3 regions of the Pseudomonas sp. 20P_3.2_Bac5 genome follow, and region 3 is predicted to be linked to each of the others. Evidence: predicted binding sites of a transcription regulator. Region 3 holds the regulator's gene; each other region holds the start of a gene.

Region 1 (4,316 bases), on a different contig from region 3:
GTGTTGGCGTAGACCGCGAGGCTGTCGGTCAGGTCGTAGATCAGGCCGAAGCGCGGTGTCACCGCGTTCTCGGCAGCTTCCCAACCCTTGGTGCCCGGCAGGTAGTTGTCGTAGTGGTGCTCGAAGCGTTCGATGCGCACACCCGCCAGCGCCTTGAGACGCTCGGTCAGGGCTACCTGATCCTGCAGGAAGTAGGCCCAGGTCTTGAGGTTTTCCTGGTCGTGGGTGGTGGTGCGGGTCAGGGCCGGGCGCGGCTGGCCCAGCACCGGGTTGTAGATATCGATCGGGTAGGTGCCGACGGCGGCGGACGAACGCAGGATGATCGACTGGTAGTCGTAGTCTTCGTATTCCACGCCGGTCAGCAAGGTGTGGGCGAAGCCGCCGGTGTCGAAGTGGCCGGTGAGGTTGAGTTGGTAATCGCGGTCGGTCCAGTCCAGCTTGCGCCAGTTGAAGTTGCGCTGCAGGGTGCGGCCGTCCGCCGGCGCGCCGTTGGCTTCGACGGCGTTGCCTTGCAGGGTGCCGTCCAGCCACTGGAAGCCGCCGCCGAGGGTCCAGTTGTCGTTCAGGGCGTGTTCGAAACGCAACTGGGCCATGTCGTTGTCGTTGTGCAGCAGGTTGTCGCTGCCTTTTTCCCAGATGTTGGTGTCACGCGAGGCGCTGCCGGTCTGGGTGGTGTAGCGGGTCAGGCCACGGTCCAGCGGGTGGTTGTTCCGCATGAAGTCGCCTTCGAAGATGATCTTCGTGGCGTCGTTGACCTGCCAGCTGAGCACCGGCGCGACTTCGTAGCGCTCGCTCTCGACATCGTCGCGGAAACTGTCGCCGCCTTCGCCGAGGATGTTCAGGCGATAGGCGAGGCTGCCGTCCTGGTTCAGCGGGCCGGTGGCATCGAGGGTGGCGCGGTGCATGCCCTGGTCATCGAACTGGCTGCCGAGGGTGACTCTGGTTTCCGGCAGCGGCTGCTTGCTGACCACGTTGAAGGTGCCGCCAGGATCGCCACGGCCGTACAGGCTGGTGGCGGGGCCGCGAATCACTTCCAGGCGCTCGACGCTGTTGGCGTCCGGGGCGTTGGGGTAGCCGCGGTTCATCGGGAAACCATTGCGGTAGTACTCGCCGGTAGTGAAGCCACGCACCGTCACGGTGGTCAGCCCCTGGCCGCCGAAGTTGTTGGCCCGGCCCACGCCGCCGGCGTAGTCGAGGGCGTCCTGCAGGCGAGTGGACGCGGTGTCTTCCAGCACATCCCGCGGCACCACGCTGATCGATTGCGGGGTTTCGTGCAGCGCCGTGTCGGTGCGTGTCGCGCTGGCGGAACGGGTGGCTTTGTAGCCTTGCACCGGACCGTCGGCGCGCTCGTAGTCGGCGGCGTCGGCGTTGATGTTCACCGCGTCGAGCTGGACGTTGCCGGTGGCGTTTTCGGGGGACTGGGCAGCCAAAGCCAGTGAAGGAATGGCGTGGAGCAGGCACAGCGAGACGATCGTGCGACGCATCGAGTTTGAAATCCTGGCGGGAGGTTGTAGGACAACGAGAAAGGCGGGCGATAGTATCTGCGTGTAATTCGCATTTGCAAATACTTTTTAAACTGATGGTATGCCAGAAAACTTGATGGGTCAGACAGAAAAATGTCTTGGAATAGAGGGTGTTACGCGGTTCTAGCGTAGAGATGCCAGGCCGGATTACCCGGCCTGGCGGGAGGCGTTTTGGCTTAGTTGCTTACGGCGGGAGCCATCGAACGGGCTACGTCAGCCGAGCGCTTTTCGTTCAGTTCGCGGATCGCCTTGATCGGCTTGTTCAGTTGGTCCAGCAGCGCGCTCATCACGCTCAGCGTGTCCACTTCTTCTGTGCCGCGGTGCTGCTTGAGCAGGTCCTCGATGCGTGCGGCAATCACCGGCTCCCAGCGGTCACTTTCTTCGAGCAGGGCGTGCAAGGTATTCAGGCCGCGTTGCGCGCTCGAGGTAATGGCTTCAACTTCTGCGGCGCCGGGTGCGAAGACGGCGACCTCGGCCTCGATTTCATCGTCGAAATCGACGTCCTCTTCGGCTTCCTCCAGTTGACCGATCGCCTGGTCCACCTGACGCTCGGCGATATGCTCGACCAATTCCCGGGCTTCTTCGCTGAGGAAGCGTAGCGTGCCGAAATGGGTGTTGCGGCCTGGCGACTGCGGAAGCAGAAAACGCACGGACTCGCCTTCGCCGAGCACCCGGTCACTCCAGTCCTTCAGCGTTTGCCAGGACGTGATTCGCGGGTAGTTGATCTTCTTGGCCAGCCGCTGGACCACCTCGTCGCTCAGCGAGGAGGGCTCGACCAGCACGCCATATTTACGGTGTAGCGTGGCGGCGATATCAACGTTCGTAGTCATTGCTCAAGACTCTCCAGTCCTTGGTTTTGGACGATGATATCAAGGTGATGCCTCTTCGGCTGCCTCGGGAATTCGAGCGGCGGTGCACGAGGCTGAAGCGGGCCGCCCGGAGTGAAGCACCTTCACGGTGAAGTGCACTTAAAAGTTGCACAAAAAGAAACTAACTTTCCCTCGGGGAAATACTAAAAAGACTGTCTTCCCGCCGAAATTTCAAATAAAAGTCTTTTAAATCATCTGCTTGAATCTTGATGAAAGCTGAGCGAAGAACTTGGCAGGCCAATTGCCTTGTCCATGGGGCAACTCAACAGCCACGCGGAAGGATGCTCTTCCCGAGGCACCCGAATGCCGACCCGTCATCCGAGCACGGGGTGCAGGCATCCCCATCGATTGGAGGCAGTGGGCAATGATCCGGTTTTCACCTGTGGTCCGCGGTACCTTGGGCCTTTCCCTGATGTTGAGCGCGACTGCGGCCCTGGCCGAGGAAGCGCCGCCCGCGATCAACAGTGGCGACACCGCCTTCGTGGCGTTGTGCTCGCTGGTGGTGCTGTTGATGATGCTGCCGGGTCTGGCGCTGTTCTATGGCGGCATGGCGCGGAGCAAGAACGTGCTGTCGATCATGATGCAGGTGTTCTGCACCTCGTCGCTGATGGCGGTGCTGTTCGCCGTCTATGGCTACAGCCTGACCTTCGCCGACGGCGGCTCGCTGCAAGCGGTGCTCGGCGGTCTCGACAAGCTGTTCATGAGCGGCGTGACCAAGGACACGGTGGTCGGCACCATCCCCGAATACCTCTACTTCCTGTTCATGCTGCTGTTTGCCGCGATCACCCCGGCGATCATCGTCGGCGCCTTCGCCGAACGCATGAAGTTCAGCGCGGTGCTGGTGTTCATGGCGATCTGGCTGACCATCAACTACATCCCCATGGCGCACATGGCCTGGGGCGGCGGCTGGGTGTTCAACCTTGGCGTGCAGGATTTTGCCGGCGGCAACGTGGTGCACCTCAACGTCGGTATTGCCGCGCTGGTCGGGGCCTGGATGCTCGGGCGGCGACGCGGCTTCGGCACCTCGGCATTGGCGCCGCACAACATGACCATGACCTTCACCGGCGGCTGCATGCTCTGGGTCGGCTGGCTGGGCTTCTGCGGCGGTTGCGCGCTGGCGGCCAACGGCTTCGCGATGCTGGTGATGGTCAACACCATGCTCGCCAGTTGCGCCGGGGCGCTGGGCTGGATCCTCGTCGAGTGGCAGCACCGCGGCCGGCCGAGCCTGTTCGGCGCGATCTCCGGCGCCATCGCCGGGCTGGTGGCGATCACCCCGGCGTGCGGGTATGTCGGGCCCATGGGCGCGATCCTGCTGGGCCTGATCGCTGGTCCGGTGTGCGTCTGGTCGGTGGACAAACTCAAGCCGATGATCGGCCTGGACGACGCCTTCGATGTGTTCGGCGTGCATGGCGTGGCCGGCATTCTGGGTGGCCTGCTGACTCCGGTGTTCGCATTGACGGCGATTGGTGGCCAGGGCTTCGCCGAAGGGCGTGGCCTGATGGAACAGTTGTCGATCAACGCCGGCGCGATCCTGTTCAGCATCAGCGTTTCCGCGGTCACAAGCTGGGTCGCCTTCAAGCTGGCGGCAGCGCTGTGCGGTGGCCTGCGTGTGGATGAAGAAGCCGAGGTCGATGGCCTGGACCTCTCCGCCCACGGCGAGGTGGGCTACAAATACTCGAATTGAGTGAGGCAAAACCCTGCGCCGACGCCTTGCGTCGGCGTTTTCATTGGGATTGAGGGAGTTGTGCGATGGGCGGGTTGAATGGATGGGGCTACCTGATTTTCGCGGGCGTGTGCGAGGTGTTCTACGCCTCGATCATCCCCCGCACCGAAGGCTTTACCCGGCTGTGGCCAAGCCTGTATTGCGGGTTTTTCCTGGCGCTGAGCATCTACCTGCTGAGCCTCTCGGTGCGCGAGTTGCCGC
Region 2 (4,316 bases), on a different contig from region 3:
CCACGGCATCCCGGATTGATCGCTCTGGCGTAATCCGTTCGTTGCACAAGACCCCGGCCTGGCCGGGGTTTTTTATGGGTGCGCCGCCGGGCCAACCGACTTGAACAATGTCCGCAGGCGAGGGTCAACGGAAGACAGGCTGGAAACACTCCTGTACCTGCCATCGAGGACACGCCAGATGAAAGAGTGGGAAATCACTTTTGTGGACCAGAAGGGCGAACGCACTTCGTTGTTGCTTGCCGCCGCGGACCGCCCGAGCATTGAAGACGCAGCGCGGCGGATCAGGGGCCACCTGTTCCCGGTCATGGATGAACTCGACCTCAATGATTTCCAGGACCGTGCCGACTGTCCGACCGCGAAGTGGCTGAAGGAACAGAACGGGGTGGAGATCACCGACATCACTGAACGGACCTGAATCCACAGGCTGGCTGGCGTTGTGCCTCACCAGCCGCTACGCTGCATGCAGGGCCGTCGGTTATGGCGACGGCCCTGGTCTTCCATTACCGCTACATTCATTACCGCAACATTGCTGCATTCGCTCGAGAACCCCACCCGCGTCCCGCGCCAGGGGTAAGTGCGCAAGCACTGAAAGTCTATCCATCGTGATTGAGGAGGACGATTCATGAGCAACTTGTACGAGGACATCAGCAGCACGGTATTGCGCCGCATGAAAGAAGGCGGTTTCAACTTCGCACAAATCCATCCAATCGAGTTCTATGCGGTATTCCCGGACGAGGAACGGGCGCGCAGGGCTGCAGGAAAGTTCCGGGGTGAGTCGTTGTGTGCCCAGGTGCATGAAAGTGACGACGGCTGGCAACTGGAACTGAGCAAGATCATGTACGCCACCTATGGTGGCATCGGCGAATTCGAACAGGATTTCGAAGCCGTGGTCGTGCCACTGGGCGGTGAAGCCCAGGGCTGGGGAGTGAAGCAGGAGCGCGCGGTAACCTGAAATGCACCCCGGGGCGGCCTGGCCATCCCGGGAACCCACACGCTTCGCAATGAAGCGCGTGCCCCATTCGCGTGGGGCTGGCTGCACAAGTCTGGTGCGGCGTCTTTTCTGAATTTCCCCAACCCGTTGATTGAAAAGGATTAATTCCGCTGGCACGGGCTTTGCGACAGTGCCTGTGCACGGGTGACAAGGAGTTCGGCATGATTCGCACGTTCTATGATGAGATGTACGCCGCCGACGGTCAGCTCCGTCCGCATTATCGGGAATTCGCCCGCTGGCTGGCGCAGACGCCGCCTGAGCAAGTGGCGCAGCGCCGCCGCGAGGCGGACCTGCTGTTCCACCGCGCCGGCATCACCTTCACGCTGTACGGGGACGAGCAGGGCACTGAGCGCCTGATCCCCTTCGACACCATTCCGCGGGCCATCCCGGCCAGCGAATGGCGGGTGGTAGAGCGCGGCTGTATCCAGCGCGTGAAGGCGCTGAACATGTTTCTCGCCGACCTCTACCATGACCAGCGCATCCTCCGCGCGGGGATCATTCCCGCCGAGCAGGTTCTGGCCAACGATCAATACCAACTGGCGATGCAGGGCCTGAACCTGCACCGCGACATCTACGCGCACATTTCCGGGGTCGACCTGGTTCGCGACAGCGACGGCAGCTATTACGTCCTCGAAGACAACCTGCGCACGCCCAGCGGTGTCAGCTACATGCTCGAAGACCGCAAGATGATGATGCGGCTGTTCCCCGAGCTGTTCGCCGCCCAGCGCATCGCGCCGATCGACCACTACCCGAACCTGTTGCTCGACACCCTGAAAAGCTCCAGTCCGCTGGATAACCCCAGCGTCGTGGTGCTGACCCCGGGGCGGTTCAACAGCGCGTTCTTCGAACACGCCTTTCTCGCTCGCGAGATGGGTGTGGAACTGGTGGAAGGGGCGGACCTGTTCGTTCGCGACGAGCGGGTATTCATGCGCACCACCGACGGCCCCAAGCCGGTCGACGTGATCTATCGCCGGCTGGACGACGCCTTCCTCGATCCGCTGGCATTCAACCCCGACTCCATGCTCGGCGTGCCCGGCCTGCTGTCGGCCTATCGCTGCGGCAACGTGGTGCTGGCCAACGCCATCGGCACCGGGGTGGCCGATGACAAGTCGGTCTATCCCTACGTCACCGAGATGATCCGTTTCTACCTGGACGAAGAACCGATCCTGAAGAACGTGCCTACCTGGCAATGCCGCAAGCCGGAAGAGCTTTCCCACGTGCTGGCCAACCTGCCGGACCTGGTGGTCAAGGAAACCCAGGGCTCCGGCGGCTACGGCATGCTGGTGGGGCCGGCGTCGACGAAGGCGGAAATCGCCGCTTTCGCCGAACGCATCAAGGCCCGCCCGGCGGCCTATATCGCCCAGCCGACCCTGTCGCTGTCGACCTGCCCGACCTTCGTCGAGAACGGCATTGCGCCGCGGCACATCGACCTGCGCCCGTTCGTCCTGGCCGGCCGGGAGACCCGCGTGGTGCCCGGCGGCCTGACGCGGGTGGCGCTGCGCGAGGGCTCGCTGGTGGTGAACTCGTCCCAGGGGGGCGGTACCAAGGACACCTGGGTGGTCGAGGATTGAATCATGCTCAGTAGAACGGCTTCGGACCTGTATTGGATGTCGCGTTATCTGGAGCGGGCGGAAAACCTCGCACGGATGCTCGATGTCAGTTATTCGCTGTCGCTGATGCCGCAGGACGGTCGCGGCGACGGCCTGGACGAAATGGCGCTGGCGCTGCGCATCACCGGCACCCTGGATGACTACCTGGGCCGGCATGGGCAACTGCACGCCGAGCGTCTGTTGCACTTTTTTGCCCTCGACCCGGAAAACCCGGCCAGCATCTACAGTTGCCTGGGCGCCGCGCGGGCCAGCGCCCATGCGGTGCGTGGGCGGATTACCGCGGACATGTGGGAAAACATCAACGCCACCTGGCTGGAGATTCGCGGCATCGCCGAGCAGGGCCTGGGGCGCTATGGCATGAGCCGTTTCTGCGAGTGGATCAAGGAGCGCTCGCACCTGTTCCGCGGTGCCACCTACGGCACCATCATGCGCAACGACGCTTTCCGCTTCATTCGCCTGGGCACCTTCATCGAGCGGGCCGACAACACCCTGCGCCTGCTCGACGCCCGTTACGAGATGTTCGGTGAGGACGCCGAAACCGTCAGCGACAGCTCTGCCCGCGGTTATTACCAGTGGAGCGCCTTGCTCCGCGCGCTGTCCTCGTTCGAGGCCTATACCGAGATCTACCGCGACGCTCCCACGGGGCGCCATGTTGCCGAACTCTTGCTCCTGCGTGCCGATGTCCCCCGTTCCCTGCGTGCCTGCACGGAAGAAATCGACCAGATCCTCGCCAGCCTGCCCGGCGCCAACGGCCGTCCGGCCCAGCGCCTGGCGGCGGAAGTGGATGCCCGTCTGCGCTATACCGGCATCGACGAAATCCTCTCGCAAGGGCTGCATCCCTGGTTGAACCACTACATTCCGCTGGTGCGTGAGTTGGGCAACGCCATTCACAGCGCTTACCTGGAGGTCGTATGAGACTGACCATTAGCCACGAAACCGCCTACCACTACGAAGACCAGGTGCGAACCAGCATCCAGTACCTGCGCCTGACGCCCCCGGACAACGAGCGCCAGCAGGTGCTGCAATGGGAACTGGACCTGCCGCGTCCCGCGCAGGCCCGGCGCGATCCGTTCGGCAACATCCTGCATGTGCTCAGCCTGGAAGAACCGCATGCCGACCTGCTGATCGCCGCGCGCGGTGAAGTCGAGATCGATCCGACTCGCGAAGCCGAACACGAATCGCAGTCACCCTTGCCGTTCCTGCGCTTCACCCGCCTGACCGAGGCCGACGAGGCGCTGCGTGGGTTTGCCGGCCAGCAGTGCGGGCAACGCCGTGATCGCAGCGCGCTGATCGAGATGATGGGGGCGCTGCACGAGCGTATGGTCTATCGCCCTGGTGCCACCGCAGTAGACACCAGCGCCGCCCAGGCCTTCGCCGGCGGTGCGGGCGTCTGCCAGGACCACGCCCACGCCTTTATCGCCTGCGCCCGCAGCCTGCTGGTGCCGGCGCGTTATGTGTCCGGCTACCTGTTCGACAACGACAGCCAGCACATGGCAAGCCACGCCTGGGCCGAGGCCTGGCTGGACGGCGCCTGGTACAGCTTCGATGTGACCAACCAGCTTGCGGTGCCCGAGCGCCATCTGAAGCTGGCGGTGGGCCTGGATTACCTTGATGCGTGTCCGGTGCGCGGCATGCGCCGGGGCGGCGGGTACGAGCAGATGCACGCCAACGTGCTGGTGACATCCGGGCTCTCGGCGCAGCAGTAAGCGTCAGGG
Region 3 (4,316 bases):
CTGGTGAAAGTGGCTGAACTGCTGCTACCGCTGGGCCTGGCCTTTGCGGCCGGGGCCATGTTGTTGGTAGTGACCCAGGAGATCATTCCCGAGTCACGGGCCAACGGGCATCATCGCCTGGCCAGTCTGGGGCTGTGTATCGGCTTCTGCCTGATGATGGTGATGGATACCGCGCTGTCCTGACAGCGCGGTTTACTCGCCTTCGTCGAACCGGTTGTTGATCAACTCGATCAGCGCGCCCAGCGCCGTTTCGCCATCTTCCCCTTCGGTGAGCAAATGCACCTTGGTGCCTTTGCCCGCCGCCAGCATCATGACCGCCATGATGCTCTTGCCATCGACCAGCTTGTCGGGGGCGCGCCCAATCTTCACGGTTGAGGAATACTTGCCCGCCACGCCAACGAACTTGGCTGCTGCACGGGCATGCAGCCCCAGCTTGTTGATGATCTCGATTTCGGTTGCGGGCATCGCGGGAGGGATCCTGTGGACTAGAGGTCGCGGTGGCGGACCTGAACGTTCTTCAATATGGGTTGCAGCAACTGCCCCAGTCGTTCGGTCAGGTAGACCGAGCGATGGTGGCCGCCAGTGCAGCCAATGGCAATGGTGACATAGGCGCGATTGCTGGCGGCGAAGCGGGGCAGCCATTTGAGCAGGTAGGAGGAGATGTCCTGGAACATTTCCTCCACATCCGGCTGCGCAGCCAGATAGTCGATGACCGGCTGATCCTGCCCGGAGTGCTCGCGCAGTTCGGGTTTCCAATAAGGGTTCGGCAGGCAGCGAACGTCGAACACCACGTCGGCATCGACCGGCATGCCGCGCTTGAAGCCAAAGGACTCGATCAGGAACGCGGTGCCCGGCTCAGGTTGGTTGAGCAGGCGAAGCTTGATCGAGTCACGCAGTTGATAGAGGTTGAGGCTGGTGGTGTCGATCTTCAGGTCGGCGAGATCGGCAATCGGGCTCAGCAACTCGCTTTCGACCCGGATTGCCTCGGCCAGCGAGCGGTCCTGGTTGGTCAGCGGGTGGCGTCGACGGGTCTCCGAAAAACGCTTGAGCAGGGTTTCTTCATCGGCGTCGAGATACAGCACATCGCACTGGATATGGCGCGCACGCGCGTCGTCCAGCAGTTCCGGAAAGCGTGTCAGGTGGCTCGGCAGGTTGCGCGCGTCGATGGACACCGCGACCCGCGGCTGCAGCAATTCGGTATTGATCAGGGCGCTTTCCGCCAACTGCGGGAGCAGGCCGGCGGGGAGGTTGTCGATGCAGTAGAAGCCGTTGTCCTCAAGAACGTCGAGGGCGGTGCTCTTGCCCGAGCCGGATCGGCCGCTGACGATGACGAGGCGCATGCTCAGGGCTCGTTCTGCACGTCCAGGACGACCTGGTACAGGGCGGTACTGCTGTTGGCCGCACGAAGCCGGTCGCGGACATCCTTGCGATCGAGCATGCTGGCAATCTGGCGCAACAGTTCAAGGTGGGCGTCGGTGGCAGCCTCGGGCACCAGCAGAACGAACAGCAGGTCTACCGGGGCGCCATCGATGGCGTCGAAATCTATGGGGGCATCCAGGTGAAGCAATGCGCTGACAGGGCTTGCACAGCCCTTGAGGCGGCAATGGGGAATGGCGATGCCATTGCCAAATCCTGTCGACCCGAGTTTTTCTCGGGCAATCAGGGCTTCATAAACGGTCTGGCCGTCCAGATCAGGAACTTCTTTCCCGATCAGGTTGCCGATCTGTTCAAGTGCGCGCTTTTTACTGCCACCCGGCACGTTCACGAGGGAACGGCCGGGGGTCAGGATGGATTCAAGTCGGATCATGGATGAGGGGGATCAGCGTGCAGCCGTACCTTGCAGCAGGCTTTGCTGTTTTTCCTTGTGTTTTTTCAGTTGACGGTCGAGCTTGTCGGCCAAGGAGTCGATCGCGGCATACATGTCTGCATCTTCGGCGTTTGCTACCACTTCACCACCGGGAATCTGCAGGGTGGCCTCCACTTTCTGCTGGAGTTTCTCGACCTTCATGATCACCTGCACATTGGTGATCTTGTCGAAATGACTTGCTACACGCTTGAGCTTCTGCTCGACATAGTCGCGCAGCGGCGGAGTGACTTCTACATGATGTCCACTGATGTTGACTTGCATACTGCTTCTCCTTTGTTGCCGTGCATAAAGAGGCAGGTGTTGCGCCTGCCACTGAATTGCGATGGCACACCTCAGGGAAGGTCACATCAATCGCTTGCGCTCACTCGACGGTGCGATGCCGAGGGATTCGCGGTACTTGGCGACGGTGCGACGTGCTACCTGGATGCCTTGTGCCTCCAGTAAACCAGCGATCTTGCTGTCACTCAATGGCTTTTTCTGATTTTCCGCGGCAACCAGTTTTTTGATGATTGCGCGGATCGCTGTGGACGAGCATTCACCGCCTTCGGAGGTGCTGACGTGGCTGGAGAAAAAGTACTTCAGCTCATAGATTCCGCGGGGCGTGTGCATGTATTTCTGCGTGGTGACCCGGGAAATCGTCGATTCGTGCATGCCCACTGCTTCAGCGATGTCGTGCAGTACCAGCGGTTTCATCGCCTCGTCGCCATGGTCGAGGAAGCCGCGCTGGTGTTCGACGATCTGGGTCGCCACCTTCATCAGCGTCTCGTTGCGGCTTTGCAGGCTTTTGATGAACCAGCGGGCTTCTTGCAGCTGGTTGCGCATGAAGGTGTTGTCGGCGCTGGTGTCGGCGCGGCGTACGAAGCCGGCATATTGCGGGTTGACCCTCAGGCGCGGTACCGCTTCCTGGTTCAGCTCCACCAGCCAGCGATCGCTGTCCTTGCGCACGATCACGTCGGGAACCACGTATTCGGGTTCGCTCGACTCGATCTGCGAGCCAGGGCGTGGATTCAGGCTCTGGACCAGTTCGATCACCTGGCGCAGCTCGTCTTCCTTGAGCTTCATGCGGCGCATCAACTGGCTGTAGTCGCGGCTGCCGAGCAGGTCGATGTAATCGCTGACCAGCCGCTTGGCCTCGGCCATCCACGGTGTGTTGGCGGGCAGTTGGCGCAATTGCAGCAACAGGCATTCGCCCAGGTTGCGTGCGCCGATACCGGCGGGTTCGAACTGCTGGATGCGGTGCAGGACGGCTTCGATCTCGTCCAGTTCGATATCCAGTTCAGGGTCGAAGGATTCGCAGACTTCTTCCAGCGTCTCGTCGAGGTAGCCCTGGTTGTTGATGCAGTCGATCAGGGTTACAGCGATCAGTCGGTCGGTGTCCGACATCGGTGCCAGGTTCAACTGCCAGAGCAGGTGGCTTTGCAGGCTCTCGCCGGCCGATGTGCGGGTGGTGAAGTCCCACTCGTCATCGTCGTTGCTGGGCAGGCTGCTGGCGCTGGTCTGGTAGATGTCTTCCCAGGCGGTATCGACCGGAAGTTCGTTGGGGATGCGCTCGTTCCATTCGCCTTCTTCGAGGTTTTCCACAGTCGGCGCGGATTGCTCGAAGCTGCTCTCCTGGGACTCGGCAACAGGCTTGGACTCGGCGTTGTCGGCCATCGGATCGCTGTTGTCGAAGTCTTCGCCTTCTTCCTGGCGCTCGAGCATCGGGTTGGACTCCAGGGCTTCCTGGATTTCCTGCTGCAGATCCAGTGTGGAGAGCTGGAGCAAACGGATAGCCTGTTGCAACTGCGGGGTCATCGTCAGTTGCTGGCCCATTCTTAGGACGAGCGATGGTTTCATGGCTGGGGCTTAACACCTTATTCGCCGGCGCGCATGCGCCATCAACTACAGGGGCGCGCGGGCGCCAATTCTAAGCAAGATATATGCCTGAAACTGTAGCGTTTGCCTAGAGCGCTGTAACAATTAAGCCGCAATCGTGGCTGAATCGCAGCGCTCGGACCACTCCGATACGCGAGCCTACAGACGGAACTCGTGGCCCAGGTACACCTCTTTGACGAGCTGGTTGGCCAGGATGGTTTCCGAGTCGCCTTCGGCGATCAGTTGGCCATCGTTGACGATGTAAGCGGTTTCACAGATATCCAGCGTTTCACGGACGTTGTGGTCAGTGATCAGAACGCCAATGCCCTTGGCTTTCAGGTGGTGGATGATCTGCTTGATGTCGCCGACCGAGATCGGGTCGACACCGGCGAAGGGTTCATCGAGCAGGATGAACTTCGGTGCGGTAGCCAGGGCGCGGGCAATTTCCACGCGACGACGCTCGCCGCCGGACAGGCTCATGCCGAGGTTGTCGCGGATGTGGCTGATGTGGAATTCCTGCAGCAGGCTTTCCAGCTCCTTGCGGCGCCCTTCGCGATCCAGTTCGTTGCGGGTCTCCAGGATCGCCATGATGTTG

The links. The regulator sigma-54, encoded in region 3, starts transcription at its own class of promoters, with help from an activator protein. The targets are predictions, from matches to a motif close to ANTGGCATNNANNTTGCTNT.
Region 1: a site for sigma-54 is predicted at 2,621-2,640, ahead of NTD88_RS03715 (ammonium transporter). Genes of this name have one in related genera too.
Region 2: a site for sigma-54 is predicted at 1,101-1,120, ahead of NTD88_RS26355 (circularly permuted type 2 ATP-grasp protein). Genes of this name have one in related genera too.

The regions. Positions count from the first base shown of each region.
Region 1 is NZ_JANLOA010000020.1:67,057-71,372, forward strand. It holds gene NTD88_RS03705 (TonB-dependent siderophore receptor) at 1-1,484, opposite strand, end outside; gene NTD88_RS03710 (hypothetical protein) at 1,700-2,353, opposite strand; gene NTD88_RS03715 (ammonium transporter) at 2,757-4,076, shown strand; gene NTD88_RS03720 (DMT family transporter) at 4,142-4,316, shown strand, end outside.
Region 2 is NZ_JANLOA010000133.1:5,750-10,065, forward strand. It holds gene NTD88_RS26340 (LTA synthase family protein) at 1-19, shown strand, start outside; gene NTD88_RS26345 (hypothetical protein) at 179-415, shown strand; gene NTD88_RS26350 (ribonuclease E inhibitor RraB) at 623-952, shown strand; gene NTD88_RS26355 (circularly permuted type 2 ATP-grasp protein) at 1,153-2,562, shown strand; gene NTD88_RS26360 (alpha-E domain-containing protein) at 2,566-3,516, shown strand; gene NTD88_RS26365 (transglutaminase family protein) at 3,513-4,307, shown strand; gene NTD88_RS26370 (cytochrome c) at 4,311-4,316, opposite strand, start outside.
Region 3 is NZ_JANLOA010000137.1:95,334-99,649, forward strand. It holds gene NTD88_RS28060 (ZIP family metal transporter) at 1-183, shown strand, start outside; gene NTD88_RS28065 (HPr family phosphocarrier protein) at 193-465, opposite strand; gene rapZ (RNase adapter RapZ) at 486-1,340, opposite strand; gene ptsN (PTS IIA-like nitrogen regulatory protein PtsN) at 1,343-1,807, opposite strand; gene hpf (ribosome hibernation-promoting factor, HPF/YfiA family) at 1,820-2,128, opposite strand; gene NTD88_RS28085 (RNA polymerase factor sigma-54) at 2,210-3,703, opposite strand; gene lptB (LPS export ABC transporter ATP-binding protein) at 3,881-4,316, opposite strand, start outside.